Regions from separate parts of the Pseudarthrobacter sp. MEB009 genome, predicted to be linked through region 3. Evidence: riboswitches for the same ligand, from Rfam matches in the RefSeq annotation. Region 3 holds a riboswitch; each other region holds the start of a gene.

Region 1 (5,024 bases), on a different contig from region 3:
TGGAGCTCTACATTTCCTACCTGCGCAAAAAAATTGATGCCGTGCACCCGCCCATGATCCATACCGTGCGCGGTGCCGGCTACGTCATCAAGCCTGCAGAGTAGGTTCTGTGGCCACCACACCAGCCCCGGAGGCACCCCGCCGGAGCGTGCTCCGACCCGCCACCTGGCATCTGCGGACGCGCTTGGTGGCGTTGGCCATGGCCCTGCTGATCGCCATCTGCGGCGCGGTGGGGGTGGTCAGCTACGCCTCAATGGATGCCTTCCTCACCCGCCAGCTTGATGCCCAGCTGAGCCAGGCGGCGGAGCGGGCCAACGATCCCGGCCGCCCGCCGCAGGGCGGCTTCAACGGCCGGGACCCACTGGACGCACGGGGCCAGAGTGTGGGCACCGTCAACGCCAGCATCCGCAACGGCCAGGTGAACACGGGCGGTTTCCTCGCCTCAGACACCACCCGCACCCCCCTCGCGGCTGACGACAAGCCTGTCCTCCTGGGCCTGGCGACGGACGGCAAGCCAGTGGACCGGGAACTGTCCAACGGCAGCTACCGGCTGGTGGCCGTCGAAACCTCTTTCGGCGACGTCCTGGTGACCGGGCTCCCCCTGGCAGTCAAGGACAGCACGCTCACATCGCTGGTGTGGACATTCGTTTTTGTATCCCTGGGCGGTCTCCTGCTGGTCGGGCTGATCGGCACCGTCCTGATCCGGCGCACCATGAAACCGCTGGAACAACTCTCGGAAGTGGCCACGAGGGTCTCCCAACTGCCGCTGGACGCCGGCGAGGTGGCACTCGCGGTGCGCGTCCCGCCGTCGAACTCCAATCCGGGCACCGAGGTGGGCAGCGTGGGGCACGCGCTGAACCTGATGCTGGACAACGTGGCCAGCGCGCTGCAGGCGAGGCAGAAAAGTGAAACCAAGGTGCGCCAGTTCGTGGCTGACGCCTCGCATGAACTCCGCACCCCGCTGACGGCCATCCGTGGTTACACGGAGCTGATGCGCATGACGGAGCAGTTCACGCCCGACGGTGCCCGTTCGCTGGCACGCGTGCAGAGCCAGTCCGAGCGTATGACGGCGCTGGTGGAAGACCTGCTGCTGCTGGCGCGGCTGGATGAGGGCCAGCCGCTGAAGCTCAGCGAGGTGGACCTGACGCAACTCGTGGTGGAAAGCGTCAGCGACGAGAAGGTGATGGCACCCGGACACAATTGGCGCTTCGAACTGCCGGACGAGCCTGTGGTGGTCACGGGCGATCCAGCCCAGCTCCGTCAGGTCCTGATGAACCTGCTCTCGAACGCCCGGAAACACACGCCGGCCGGAACCACCGTCCTGGCTGGGGTGGGTACGGCCGACAACACGGCGTTCGTCACGGTGACGGACGACGGCGGCGGGATCCCGGCAGGGTTCGTGGACCAGGTCTTTTCACGCTTTGCCCGCGCGGACGCGGCCAGGAAAGGCAGCGGCGACCAGGCCGGGGCCGCCGCCGCGGAGGGCACCAGCGGGCTGGGGCTTTCCATCGTCCAGTCGATCATCGAGGCGCACGGCGGGAAGGTCTGGGTGACGTCCGAGCCGGGCAGGACGCAATTCACCATCTCCCTCCCGCTCGCGGCGGCCGCCTCCACAACCTGACACGCCGCCGTCGTGATGTCCGTTACCTAAATGTGACTTAAGCTTCGGACTCCTGTACCGTCGAAAGGGTGCGGTTCCCGTTCGGGGCGCATGTCCGGATGACGCCTAGCTCTGCCGCTTCCGGATCCTTCTTGACCCATGGCAGAGGCGGGGGACCCACAGTCCCGGGCACTGCGTGCCCTTGGGGTTAAGCCATTTTCGTGAATTTTCCGGATGGCCGGATGCCCTCATCCGAACCCGACAGCTAACTCCGCAGGTGTGAGAGGCGATCCATCATGTCTGAATTCCCGGTAGAAACGCGCCCGAAAAATGGGGCCGACAGTCCATTCCACACCAAAAAGCGCGGCATTGCCGTCCTGGGCCGGCGCACGGCCATCCTCGCCGCGTCCTGCGCCCTGCTGGTGGGAGTCGGTGCCGCCGGCCAAGCCACCAGCTCCGTCACCTCCCCGGTGGCGGCTGAAACAAAAGCCGCCGAGGCAAGCTCCTCACTGAGCCTGGAGAAGAGCGAAATCCAGGCTGCGCCGAGCGAATCTGCGGCGCCGATCGCTGTTGCACCCCAGGCCGCCGAGCCCGCTCCGGCTGCTCCTGCCGCGGAACCGGCGCCCGCCGTGGAAGCCGCTCCTGCACCGGCCCCCGAGCCTGCACCGGCACCGGTTCCCGAGCCTGCCCCAGCGCCGGAGCCCGCTCCCGTCGTCGCGGTTAATGACCCTGCCGGTGCGCAGGCCTATGCGGCGAGCCAGCTGGCATCCTACGGCTGGTCGGCGGACCAGATGCAGAGCCTGCTGACGCTCTGGACCAAAGAATCCGACTGGACCACTACGGCCACCAACGCGAGCAGCGGCGCCTATGGCATTGTCCAGTCGCTGCCGGCCGAGAAGATGGCAAGCTCCGGCGCGGATTACCTCACCAACTACCGCACCCAGATCAACTGGGGCCTGAACTACATCAAGGAGCGCTACGGCTCCCCCGCAGCCGCCCTGAACTTCCACCTCGCCAACAACTGGTACTAGGAGCCGCGGGGTCCATCCCGGCGGTCCCGTCCCCGGGACCGCCGGGTCGCCTACAGGTGACGCGGCGCTTCCGCGGGCACCATACTAAGGGGCATGAAATTCACCACCGTTATTGCCGGCTCCGGCAACAAGACCGGCATCGAAGTCCCGGCCAGCATTGTGGACGCCTTGGCGGCCGGAAAACGGCCGCCGGTGGTGGTGACGCTGAACGGGGCGTCCTACCGCAGCAGCATTGCCGTTATGGGCGGGCATTACCTGATCGGCCTGAGCGCAGCTAATCGTGAGCTGACAGGGGCGGGCGCGGGGGACGCCGTTGAGGTGGACGTGGTGGTGGACACCGAACCACGCGTGGTGGAGGTGCCCGCTGACCTGGCGGCCGCGCTGGCTGCAGACAGCACCGCGTCCGACGCGTACGCCGCCTTGAACTACAGCGCCCAGCGGCGCCTGGTAGAGCCCCTGGCCCTGGCAAAAACCGAAGAGACCCGGGCCAGGCGCGTGGCCAAGGCAGTCTCGGACCTGAACCCTGGCCAGCAGCACGGTTAGCCGTTCAGCGCCCCAGCGCCCCAGCCGGCTTTGCACGTCACCCGGCTCCTGGCGTGCCCGTCCGAATTTTCACGGCAGGCCGTCAGCTACATGGGTGGAAGTTTAGCCATGCACTGGACGGCCCACTGGTTGCCGTCCGGATCCTTGAAATACACAAACTCACCCCAGCCGGGGTCCGAGATATCCGTGACATCCACACCGTTGGCTTTCAGGTGCCGGTGCGCCTCCTGGATGTCAGGAACCACCAACTGCAGGTTGGGGGCGGACCCTGCCGGCGCATCTGAGAGCCCCTCGCCGATTGCGATGGAGCAGCCTGATCCGGGCGGGGTCAGCTGGACGAAGCGCAGGTTCTCGTTGACCCGGTGATCGTGGTCAAGGGTGAAACCCACTTGGTTCGCATAAAAATCCCGGGCACGGTCCACGTCGGAGACGGGCACCAGTACAAGTTCAAGTTTCCAGTCCATCCGCTCAGGGTAGCCCGGGTGCCGGGGCCAGGAAAGGGCTCCTGGCCACGGGTTCGGCCACCGCTGACCGCGCCGGCAGTTTTTGCGCGGCCCGGTGGCTGGTTAGCCTGCGATGCCGTAGAGTCGGTCGCCGGCGTCACCGAGGCCGGGAACGATGTAGGACTTCTCGTTGAGCCGCTCGTCAATGGAGGCCAGCACGATTGTCACATTGGACTCGCCCAGCTCCTCCTCCAGCTTCGCCAAGCCTTCCGGTGCTGCGAGGAGGCAGATGCAGGTGACGTCCGAGGCGCCGCGCTTGAACAGGAACTTGATGGCCTCGCGGAGTGTGCCGCCGGTGGCCAGCATGGGGTCCAGGACGAAGATCTGCCGGTCGGTGAGGTCTTCGGGCAGGCGCTCGGCGTAGGTGATGATTTCCAGGCTCTCCTCGTCCCGGGCCATGCCCAGGAAACCCACCTCAGCGGTGGGGACGAGCTTGGTCATGCCTTCAAGCATTCCCAGCCCCGCGCGCAGGATGGGAACCACCAGTGGTGTGGGTTTGGTGAAGGCGGTGCCCACCGTGGTGCTGACGGGAGTCTCGATGGTGACGGGCTGGGTGCGGACTTCGCGCGTGGCCTCGTAAGCCAGCAACGTCACCAACTCTTCCGTCAGTTGCCGGAACACCGGCGACGGGGTGTTTTTGTCCCGCAGGACGGTGAGCTTATGGGCGACCAGCGGGTGGTCCACAACAAGAGTGCGCATGGGTCTAAAACTATCATCCGGCGAACAGGTGGATCGGGCGTGCAGGCCCGTAAAGGCACTGTGGGTTGCGCTACTTCTGCTCCTCGCGAAGGACCGGGTGCTCAAATGTCGGCGCGGGTCCGGCGTGGGCCTTCCTGCGGGTCAGATGGAACAGCCTGTGGGCCAGGATCACCATGCCCACCCACGCCAGGCCCAGGAACCAGCCTGCCATCACGTCCGTCATCCAGTGATGGCCCAGGAAGACCCTGCTCAGGCCCATGGCGACAATAAAGGCGCCGCCCACGGCGATAGCGGTAATGCGGACGGAGAGCCGTTCGAACTGCAGGCACATCAGGTAGATGAGCACACCGATCACCACAGTGGTGTTGAGGGTGTGGCCGCTGGGGAACGAGGGTGAATCCTCATACGGCGGAACGGCTTCGGCGTGGTCCGGCCGGGTCCTGCCCACCAGCCTTTTGCCTACGGTGGTTGCCAGCGTGGACACGGCTGCAGCGCCGGCAACGAGAAGGATGGGACGCCAGGTGCGGCTAAGGAACGTCAGCCACGCGGTGAGGATGCTGGCCAGGATCGGCATGCCGATGCCGCCGCCTACGTTGGTGAAGCCCGTGACGAAGGCGTCGGTTTCCGGGTTGCGGAGCGTTTGGGCGT
Region 2 (5,024 bases), on a different contig from region 3:
CCACTCAAGAGCGTCAAGTTCGGAAAACTTGACGCAAGTTAGACGGTACAGCAGTTTCGTTTCAATGTCACATTCAGGTCACGGCGGATCTCGGCGATCCGGTAGTGAACCATCATTTGACTAGAGCCAGCCGGTAGGATCGACGACTTCGCCGTTGACCTGGACCTCGAAGTGGAGGTGGCAGCCGGTGGAAGCGCCCGTGGTGCCGCTCAGGGCCACCACATCGCCGCGGGACACCGTCTGGCCTTCCTTCACAGTGAAGGAGGAGAGGTGGTTATAGGTGGTCTCCAGGCCATTGCCGTGGTCGATCACCACGCGGTTTCCACCGCCGTACTGGTGCCAGCCGACGAATGTCACGGTTCCGGTTGCAGCAGCAAGCACGGATGTGCCGCACTGGGCCACGTAGTCCTGGCCACGGTGGAAGTCGCCGTTGCCGCCGGTGATGGGGCTGACGCGGTAGCCGAAGGGAGAGGCAGTGGTGAGCGTGGCCAGCGGCGCAGCAAGGCTGCCTGCCGAGGCCGCCCGGGAGACGGCGCTGGCGGACTGGGCGCTGAGCAGCTGCTTGAGCTTGCCGTCCGGATCGGCCTGGGTCACCACAGCGGAACGGCTGAAGTCCAGCTGGGCGCCGGCTTCTGCGGAGATCCGGGGCTGCGGGGTTACTGCGGCGGCAGCCACGGGGGTGGCTCCGGGTGCGTCGGTTGCAAGCACGGGGCTGGTGGCCGGGACGGTCACGGTAAGGACCAGGCCCGTGGCAGCCAGGGCGATGCCGGCTTTCTGGCCCATGCCGCTGGCCGACGCGAAGTCGGTGATCTGCCGGAAGGGACCCCTGCGGCGGCGCGCGTCGCGGTGGAAATCGCGCGGGCGCTCCGTGCTGGTGGCTTCAGCTGCCCGTGGCGCCGAAGCGGGGACGGCCGCACGGCGGCGTCCCCTGGAGGTCTGCATGGTCAAGAACGGTTCCTCTCTGGAAAAGCCTGCGGAGTTAGCTGTCGGATTCGGGTCAGAGAGTTCGTTCGACCCGGTCCGCGCGGGCAAGCTTTGGCACAGGGGTATCCCGTAGGATCCTTCACTGGAGAGGCTTGCTGCTGACGGACTTCACCCCAAGGCAGCCCCCGCTGCCGGTTGTGGTTCCCCCGCCTCTGCCAGAAATGACTTGTGCGCCTGATCCGCTGGCAGAGCTCGGCTCCGGATCAAGTAACGCTTATGTATCAACGCTTAGGTTCAACTATATCCGTTACCCCCGCAAAGTAACAATTCCGTTATCTTTGCGTAACCCGCTCGGGATTGGGTAAGTGCGGCGTCGGGCAGCGTCAGTTGACCGCGACGAAGACGTGCGCTGCCACTTCAGGGGGCAGTTCCAGGGCACCTTCGATGCCGGCCACGCGGACGGAGATGTAGTCGCCAACGCGCTCCAGCGAAACGGCTGCGCCGGGCCGGATGCCGCCTTCGTCGAGCTGGACCAGAAGCTCCGGTTCAACCTGGATGGGCTCCGCCAGCCGGCTCACCGTCACCGAGGAGGCGGGGCCGTAGGACTTCATGGCTTCCAGCAGGCTGACGGCTCCGTCCCGGAAGCCGTTGCCGGGCTGGCCACCCAACGCCGCGAGGCCCGGGATGGGGTTGCCGTAGGGCGACTCCGTGGGGTGGTTCAGCATCTCGTAGATGCGCTTCTCCACGCGTTCGCTCATCACGTGTTCCCAGCGGCAGGCCTCGTCGTGGACGTACGCCCAGTCCAGGCCGATAACGTCCGCCAGGAGGCGCTCGGCGAGCCGGTGTTTGCGCATGACTTCGGTGGCGCGCTTACGGCCGGTCTCGGTCAGTTCCAGGTGCCGGTCCCCGGACACCACCACCAGGCCGTCACGCTCCATCCGGCCGATGGTCTGCGAAACCGTGGGCCCCGAGTGCCTCAGCCGTTCCGCGATGCGGGCCCGGAGGGCAACGATGTTTTCTTCCTCAAGCTCCAAAATGGTGCGAAGGTACATCTCCGTAGTGTCGATAAGATCCGTCATCCAGCTCAGCTCCTCGAGCGCAGTACCTTGCGTTGTCCCACCGTACCGCCCAGACGGCGGCGTAGTCCGTGGAAAAGCTTAGCCTATTTTGAGTTTGTCCGAATAGATTCGGCTCTTCCGCCGGACTGTCTCAATGACTGGACTATGACGGGTGCGGTTCCCGCCGAAACACCACTTCAGGCACAATTGGAGGGTCCGGGCCGAGGGCCGCTGACCACTGGCGGCCGGCACCCAGCCGTCCCGGCGCAACAACTTCCACGCCGAAATTGGAGCACCTGTGAGCGAAGCCAGCATCACGATCCCCGCCAACCTGCTGCCCCGGGACGGACGGTTCGGCGCCGGACCCTCCAAGGTCCGGCAGGAGCAGATCGATGCTCTTTCCGCCGCGTCCAAGGCCATCCTGGGGACCTCCCACCGCCAGGCTCCGGTCAAAAACCTGGTGGGCTCCGTCCGCTCCGGCCTGAGCCAGTTCTTCCGCGCCCCCGAAGGCTACGAAGTAGTCCTCGGCGTCGGTGGCTCCACCGCGTTCTGGGATGTTGCCAGCTTTGGCCTGGTTGAGGAGAAGGCGCAGCACCTGTCCTTCGGTGAGTTCGGTTCCAAGTTCGCAGCCGCCACCAACAAGGCCCCGTTCCTGGCGGCTTCCTCCATCATCAAGGCCGAGCCGGGCACCCGTCCCACGGCACAGGCAGAGGCCGGTGTGGACGTCTACGCCTGGCCCCAGAACGAAACCTCCACTGGCGTCTCCGCCCCGGTGCGCCGCGTCGCGGGGGCCGATGAAGGCTCGCTGGTCCTGGTGGATGCCACCTCGGCTGCCGGCGGGCTGGACGTGGACGTTGCCGAAAGCGATGTCTACTACTTCGCCCCGCAGAAGAACTTTGCCTCGGACGGCGGGCTGTGGCTGGGCCTGTTCTCGCCGGCCGCACTGGAGCGTGCCGCGCGGATCAAGGCCGGCAACCGCTGGATCCCGGATTTCCTGGACCTGCAGACGGCCATCGACAACTCCCGGCTGAACCAGACCTACAACACCCCGGCGCTCTCCACCCTGGTGACCCTGGACGCCCAGGTGCAGTGGCTGAACAGCAACGGCGGCCTGGACTTTGCCGCCGGGCGCACCGCCGATTCGGCAGGCCGGATCTACAGCTGGGCCGAGGCTTCGGAGTACGCAACACCGTTCGTAGCCAACCCGGACGAACGGTCCAACGTCATCGCCACCATTGATTTCGATGATTCCGTGGACGCCGCCCAGGTGGCAAAGGTCCTGCGAGCCAACGGCGTGGTGGACACCGAACCCTACCGCAAGCTGGGCCGCAACCAGTTGCGCATTGCCACGTTTGTTGCCATCGATCCGGACGACGTGACCGCCCTGCTGGCCAGCATCGACTACGTGGTGGGCGAACTGCGCAAATAGCGCGCAGCGACATGTCCTGAACGCACGACGGCGCCGCCCGGCTAAACAGCCGGGCGGCGCCTTTTTGTTGTGGTGCGGAGTGCCGTGGTGCGGAGTGCTTGGTGCGGAGTACTTTGGTCAGAAAATGCCGTGCGGAGTGCTGGGGCTTCGGCGGGAAAAACCGGGCCCGCGGGGCCTTAGTCTCCCCGGCCGCCGAAACCGGCACTGTCCGGCGAGTCTTCATCCTCGTCCGTTTCGGCGTCGTCCGCGTCATCGTCGTCATTGTCGTTAGCTGCATCAGCTGACACAACTGCGTCGTGTTCCTGGCCTTCCGGCACCTGGTCCGCAACGTCGTCGTCCGTTTCTGCGGCATCCGCATCAGCAGAGCTGTGGGCCGGCGCGTCCCGGTGCCGGCGTTCCTGCTCCTGGGCAGCCTGTTCCTGCTCATCCTCAGGCCGGACGCGTTCGGCCCACGGCACCCATTCAGGGGCGAGGATGGATTCCCCGGACGGCAGCATGCCGAGCTCGTTGACGGTGACCGTCTTGGAGCGGGAGTTGCGGGTCAGCACGGCGTACCACTGCCAGCCCTGGTACCCGGCGAGCCTGGACTCGAACAGGTGCGTCACCAGGCGGTCGCCTTCGCTCTTGGCGGCCAGGTGCCGGCCAACGGCGCCCGGTTCGGTGATGCCCTCGACGGCGGCGCGGGCCGAATCCACGGCTGCGGCCAGGAATGCGTCCGGCTTTCCAACCCGCCACACGGGCACACCGGCGCCCCGCTTGGGCGCGGCCGGTGCGGGGGCTGCCGCAGCAGGGGTGGCCTGGTCAGCGGCCGGGGCGTCAGCGGCCTGGTCCTGCAGCACCGCTTCCGGCTGTTCAGCTTGGGGGTTCATGGTTGCCTAAACGTCCAGCTCGTCGGCGACCTTGCGGAGGGCAGCGGCGATGGCCTTGCCCTTGTTGCCTTCCGGGTACTTTCCGGCCGACAGGGTGCCGGACAGGTTATCCAGCACACTCACGAGGTCCTGGACCAGGGGCGCCAGGTCCTTGGCGCTGGGCCGCTTGGCCTTGGCCAGGGACGGCGTTTTGTCCAGTACCCGCAGGCCCAGCGCCTGGGCACCCTTCCGGCCGTCAGCGACGCCGAACTCCACACGGGTGCCGGCCTTGAGTTCCGTCACACCCTCGGGCAGCGACGATTTGGGCAGGAATACTTCCTGGCCGTCCTCGCCGGCGAGGAAGCCGAACCCTTTGTCCTTGTCATACCACTTGACCTTGCCGGTAGGCACGTAATCAACCTTCTTCGTCTTAATGTCTGGGGACCCGGCCGGCCACCACCGCGTCCGCACTGTGGTGCGGGTTCAGGGTATGGCAGCTGCGGACCGTCTTGGTCTGTATCCTTCAAGGTTATCCTGCCCGGTGCCACATTCCCGCTTTACCGGGCCCCACGGGAGCCGTTCACCCCCGCCGCCGCGGGCCTGTAGCGTTACTTCCATGACACCCCCGCGCTACCGCAGGCCCCTGATGATTGCGGCCGCAGCCATTGCCCTGCTGTCCCTGGCCGCCGTTGCAGCCGTTATGGCGCTGGCCTTCGCCGGCGCCGTGGCTCCGCCCTGGGTGACCTACTCCGCCCTTTACGGGCT
Region 3 (5,024 bases):
CTGCCCCTGGTGGCCGCCCTTCTGTGCGGTTTCCTGGCCGGTCCATGGGTGGGCCGCAACCCGATCCAATATCAGATCGCCGGGGGCCTGATGGCCATCGGCGTTGTGCTGTGGCTCATTACCTGGCTGATCAACCGGCGCTCGAACGGCGGCGATAAGCTGAAGGCATGAGCGCTGCCGCAGAAACGACCTTAACGCTGGACAACCGCTTCGCCCGCGAGCTTCCCGAACTCGCTGTCCCGTGGCAGGCCGAAGAGGCGCCGGACCCTGCACTGCTGGTCCTCAACGATGGCCTGGCGCGGCGGCTGGGACTCGATCCCGAATTCCTTTCAAGCAACGACGGCATCCGCCTGCTGACCGGAAACGATGTCCCGGCCGGCGCCACACCAGTAGCGCAGGCATACGCAGGGCATCAGTTTGGCGGCTACTCGCCGAGGCTGGGCGACGGCCGGGCACTGCTGTTGGGCGAGGTGACCGGCCCCGACGGGCACCAGCTGGACCTGCACCTTAAAGGCTCGGGCCGCACGCCCTTCGCCCGGGCAGGGGACGGCCTGGCCGTGGTGGGCCCCATGCTCCGCGAGTACCTGGTCAGCGAGGCCATGCACGCGCTGGGCATCCCCAGCACCCGCGCCCTGGCCGTTGTGGCCACCGGGCGGCAGGTCCGCCGCGAAGGGCTGCTGCCCGGAGCCCTCCTGGCCCGCGTCGCGGCCAGCCACCTGCGAGTCGGCAGCTTCCAATACGCCCGGGCCGCAGACGACGTGGACCTGCTGCGGCGGCTGGCCGACCACGCCATCGCCCGGCATTACCCGGCAGCTGCTGCCGCCGACCAGCCCTACCTGGAGCTCTTCAGGAATGTCCTGGCGGCGCAGGCGGACCTGGTGGCACGGTGGATGCTGGTGGGATTTGTGCATGGCGTGATGAATACCGACAATATGACCATCTCCGGGGAAACCATCGACTACGGGCCCTGCGCGTTTATGGACGCGTTTGATCCCGGCGCGCTGTACAGCTCCATCGATACCGGCGGCCGGTACGCCTACTCCAACCAGCCGATAGTGGCGGAATGGAACCTTGCCCGGCTTGCCGAAGCGCTGCTGCCGCTCCTCCACGAGGACCAGGAAAAGGCGGTGGAGCTGGCAGTGGAAGCACTGGGACTCTTCCGGCCCGCTTACGGTGCGGCCTGGCAGGCAGGGATGCTGGCCAAGCTGGGACTGCCGGCACCGGCGGATGGCTCACCTGCAGACCCTGAAACCGCCGGGCTGGTTGACGGCGCACTGGCCTTGCTCAAGGACGGCCCCGTGGACCACACGCAGTTTTTCCGCAACCTGGTCAAGGCCGCCCGGGGTGACGCCGGACCGGTCCGCGGCATGATGATGGACCTGGCCGCGTACGACGCCTGGGCGGCGCGGTGGCTGGCCCGGCAGCCGGACCCCGCCCTGATGGACCGGACCAACCCCATCTACATTCCGCGCAACCACCTGGTGGAGGAAGCCCTGGCCGCCGCCACTGCCGGTGACTTGGCACCATTCCACCTGTTGCTGGACGCCGTTGGCAGCCCGTTCACGGAACGGCCGGGCCTGGAGCGGTTCGCGGAAGGGCCGCCGGCCGACTTCGGCGCCTACCGGACCTACTGCGGCACCTGAGGTCAGGCCGGGCCCGCTGGTTCGGGGCCCCGCCGGTTCCGCGCCGCATTCCTTAAACGCCAAGGGCGGCAGCGGGACTGATCCCGGCTGCCGCCCTTGCGGTGGTGCAGGCGCTTGCTGCGCCGCGAAGCTACGCTACGCGGACGAAGGAAGCTCCGGCGAGCCAGCTGATGGAGTGGACCTCGGTCTTGTAACCGTCCACGCCGCCGCTGACAACCTGGCCGTCGCCGGCGTAAACGCCAACGTGGCCGGCGGTGATGACCAGGTCACCGGGGGCCGGTGAGCCCACAACGCTGCCGTACTGGAAGAACTGGCCCGGGGCGAGGTCGCCCACGGACTTGCCTACCGAACGCAGGGCCTTTTCCACCATGGCGGTGCAGTCCTGGCCAACGCCCAGTTGGCTGTAAGCCGAGGCGAGGATTGCGGCGCCGGTACCGGTGCCGGTGGAGGCTGCCGGAGCGGACGCGTAGCTGAGGTTCATGCCGGTGTTGGCCGGGGCGGCAACGGCTGCAGCCTGGACCGGGGCGGGAGCCGGGGCCGGGGCGGACACGGGGGCTGCCACGTAGCCGGCGCCTGGGATCTGGATCTGGTCGCCCGGGTAGATGACGGCCGAGATGGACAGCCCGTTGGCGGAGAGGACGTCGTTCAGGCTGACGCCGTTGGCCGAGGAGATGGCGCCCAGCGTGTCACCCGAAACAACGGTGTGGACATTGCCGGCAGCGGCAGGGGCAGGCGCTGCAGCGGGCGCTGCCGGTGCCGAGTACGCCTGGACGTTGCTGGTTCCGGTGGTATCCGGTGCGGTCACGCCGGCGTGGGCCGGGGCGCCGATGCCGAACGCGATGCCGGATGCGGCGGCCACGGCCAGGGCCGGGCGGCCCAGGGACTTGGCCTGCGACTTGGCGGAAACTGCCAGGCCTTCAAGAACGATGGAATGGGTCGGCACCGCGCGGTGACGGGCAGCCAGGGTGTTTTTTGACATGATAGATCGCCTCTCCCATGCCTGCGGGGTGAGCTGTCGGGTTCGGGTTGGAGCTACCCGGCCGGGAGCACCCCATCAAGGACAGAGGTGCTATCGACTTAACCCCAAGGCTTCAAAGAAGCCGTGGAAACTTGGTTCCCCCGTCCCTGCCATCCGGAAACGATTGATCCCAGGCCAGCGGCAGGGCTCGGCATGCTGGTGGGAGTGCCCCGTTGGAGAGGGACACATCAAGACCATAACCCAGGTGCCGACCAATTGTCACATTTGGATAACATGCGAGGTGGGCCTCTCGGATCCCTGTTTTGTCCATCGCTGGTGTGTTGCCGGGCCCCTGAACTCGAAGGACGCCATCCGGTCAGCCGGCCGCACAGGCCTTCGTCACAAAGTCATAAAGTTGGCCGCGCAGGGTGGCTCCGGCAACGAGTTTCAGTTGTCCTGAGCGCATCCCCACTGCCACCCGGACGGGCAGCAGTGTGCCCACTTTGTCTTCCGCCACAGCGTGCGCGTCACAGCGCGCGGGCCGGAGCCGCAGGTTCATAACGAACGGCGCATCTCCCGCCCTGACAACGGTGTCAACGGGCCAGGGATCCGCCGACGCTTCCGCCAGCAGCGTGGTGCCTTCGAACCGTTCGAGGGTCAGCCGGCCGCTCCCGCGGGCCCCGCCAGCAGGATCAACCAGCAGGTGGACGACGGCGGTGCGCAGGTCCGGCGCGACGGCCAGGTCCGGCGCCAGGGCCAGATCCGCTACCGCTGCCGCAGCCGCCGAAAGGCAAAGTTCAGCGTTGTTCCGGGCCAGGATTCCGAGGGGATCAGTTGCCTCCAACGCGATGCTGGTGGGGGTGGGAGCGGGGGCGGGCGGTACTGTGGCCGGGGCGGTGGCGTCTGCCGCCGGCAGCGTCAACGTCGCTGTGGCCACCGCGGCAGGCCCGCTGGAAGTGGGCCGCCCCGGCTCCGGACAGGCAGCCGTGGGCAACATTGCGGTTCGGATTTTGGCCTGGTGCGGTGGCACGACCACTACACCGCCCGCGGAGTCCCAACGGATGTCCTGCTGGAACAGGGAAGTGCTGAGCCGGGCGTCGCTGACCGTGACCGGACTGTCTGTGCTGTTGGTAATCAGCAACTCAATGCCATGCCGCCCGTACTGGTCCCGGGACTGGTTTACTTCCACGGTGAGTGCCGGTTCTGCGGCGGCTGGAGTGGACCACGCCGGCGTCGGATTGGCTGGGGGAGAGCACGCAGTCAGGGCGGCCAGGGCCAGGCCGGCAACGGCCGCCGTTGCGCAGCGCGGCGTGCCACGTGAAGGACGGCGGGGAGTGCCCATGGCCCCAGTCTAGGTCCACGTTTTGCAGCTCCCAATGTAACGATGTGGACACTTCAGCGTGTTCCGGCGGACGGACGCCGGTAGGCTTCGGGACTATGTCCCCGTTCGTTTCCAAAGTGCGGTCGCCCCTGGCCGGCGGCCTGTTGGCACTTATCCTGGCCGGCTCGGCCGTTCTGCCGCCCGCCATGGCCGGCGAGCCGGCGCCGCCCTCGGGCTATCCCTCGTGGGAGGACGTGCAGCAGGCCAAGGAAACCGAGGCCGGCAAGGCAACGGAAATCGCCAAAATCAACGAGCTGCTGACGGGACTGGCAGCACAGGCCGAAACACTCGGCGGCCAGGCCGTAACCGCCGCCGCAGACTATGGCGTGGCCGATGCCGCGCTCCAGGCAGTGGATGCCAGGCTGCTGTCGTTGGCCGCAAAAACCGCAGCAGCCACTGCCGACGTGGACCGGCACCGGAAGGAGCTGGGGGCCCTCGCCGTGCAGTCCTACAAAACAGGCGGCACCAACACAGGGTTCTTCGTGGCCCTGGACGCGTTGGAGCACAACAACGTGCAGGGCCTGAACGTGGTCCAGATGGTAGGGGACAAAACGGCCGCGCTGGTGGAAAGGGCTGCTTCCGCCGCCAAGGTGTCTGAATCCCTCCGCGAACAGGAGCAGGCAGCCCGGACCGAACGCGAACGCCTCACCGCTGAGGCTGCCACGAAACTGAAGGCCGCCCGCGATGCGCAGGCCGGCATGGCCCGGCAGATCGACGACGGGCAACGGCGTGGTACCGAACTTACGGCCCAGCTGGCGTCGCTGAAAGGCACCACCGCGGCTGTCGAGGGGGAGTACCGGCAGGGCGTGGAAGCCGAAGCCGCCTACCAGGCCGCGCAGGATGCCAAGCGCAAGGCTGCCGAAGAACTGGCCCGCCGGCAGGCCGACGACGCCGCCAGGGCAGCTGTGGCCGCTGCCGCTGCAAAACCCGCCCCGGCCAACCCCGCCCCTGCAAACCCGGCACCCGCGAACCCCGCCCCCGCGATCCCGGCACCGGCGAACCCCGCCCCAGCCCCGCAGGTGCCGGTGGAACCCGTCCGGCC

What was found. Region 3 has a riboswitch for cyclic di-AMP ahead of QRN07_RS00990 (C40 family peptidase). Riboswitches for the same ligand answer to the same signal wherever they lie in the genome.
Region 1: another riboswitch for cyclic di-AMP. It lies ahead of QRN07_RS18920 (aggregation-promoting factor C-terminal-like domain-containing protein); the one in region 3 lies ahead of QRN07_RS00990 (C40 family peptidase).
Region 2: another riboswitch for cyclic di-AMP. It lies ahead of QRN07_RS15120 (M23 family metallopeptidase); the one in region 3 lies ahead of QRN07_RS00990 (C40 family peptidase).

The regions. Positions count from the first base shown of each region.
Region 1 covers NZ_JARVTC010000021.1:4,002-9,025, reverse strand. Annotated here, with positions in the region: gene QRN07_RS18930 (response regulator transcription factor) at 1-104, shown strand, start outside; gene QRN07_RS18925 (sensor histidine kinase) at 110-1,621, shown strand; cyclic di-AMP (ydaO/yuaA leader) riboswitch at 1,740-1,891, shown strand; gene QRN07_RS18920 (aggregation-promoting factor C-terminal-like domain-containing protein) at 1,897-2,631, shown strand; gene QRN07_RS18915 (YdeI/OmpD-associated family protein) at 2,725-3,174, shown strand; gene QRN07_RS18910 (glyoxalase superfamily protein) at 3,261-3,638, opposite strand; gene upp (uracil phosphoribosyltransferase) at 3,741-4,376, opposite strand; gene QRN07_RS18900 (phosphatase PAP2 family protein) at 4,447-5,024, opposite strand, start outside.
Region 2 covers NZ_JARVTC010000014.1:171,509-176,532, forward strand. Annotated here, with positions in the region: gene QRN07_RS15120 (M23 family metallopeptidase) at 121-942, opposite strand; cyclic di-AMP (ydaO/yuaA leader) riboswitch at 953-1,161, opposite strand; gene QRN07_RS15125 (iron-dependent transcriptional repressor DtxR) at 1,308-2,003, opposite strand; gene serC (phosphoserine transaminase) at 2,281-3,411, shown strand; gene QRN07_RS15135 (DUF3027 domain-containing protein) at 3,588-4,280, opposite strand; gene QRN07_RS15140 (cold-shock protein) at 4,287-4,670, opposite strand; gene QRN07_RS15145 (hypothetical protein) at 4,876-5,024, shown strand, end outside.
Region 3 covers NZ_JARVTC010000002.1:173,670-178,693, forward strand. Annotated here, with positions in the region: gene QRN07_RS00980 (APC family permease) at 1-171, shown strand, start outside; gene QRN07_RS00985 (protein adenylyltransferase SelO) at 168-1,643, shown strand; gene QRN07_RS00990 (C40 family peptidase) at 1,774-2,622, opposite strand; cyclic di-AMP (ydaO/yuaA leader) riboswitch at 2,626-2,791, opposite strand; gene QRN07_RS00995 (hypothetical protein) at 2,978-3,943, opposite strand; gene QRN07_RS01000 (coiled-coil domain-containing protein) at 4,039-5,024, shown strand, end outside.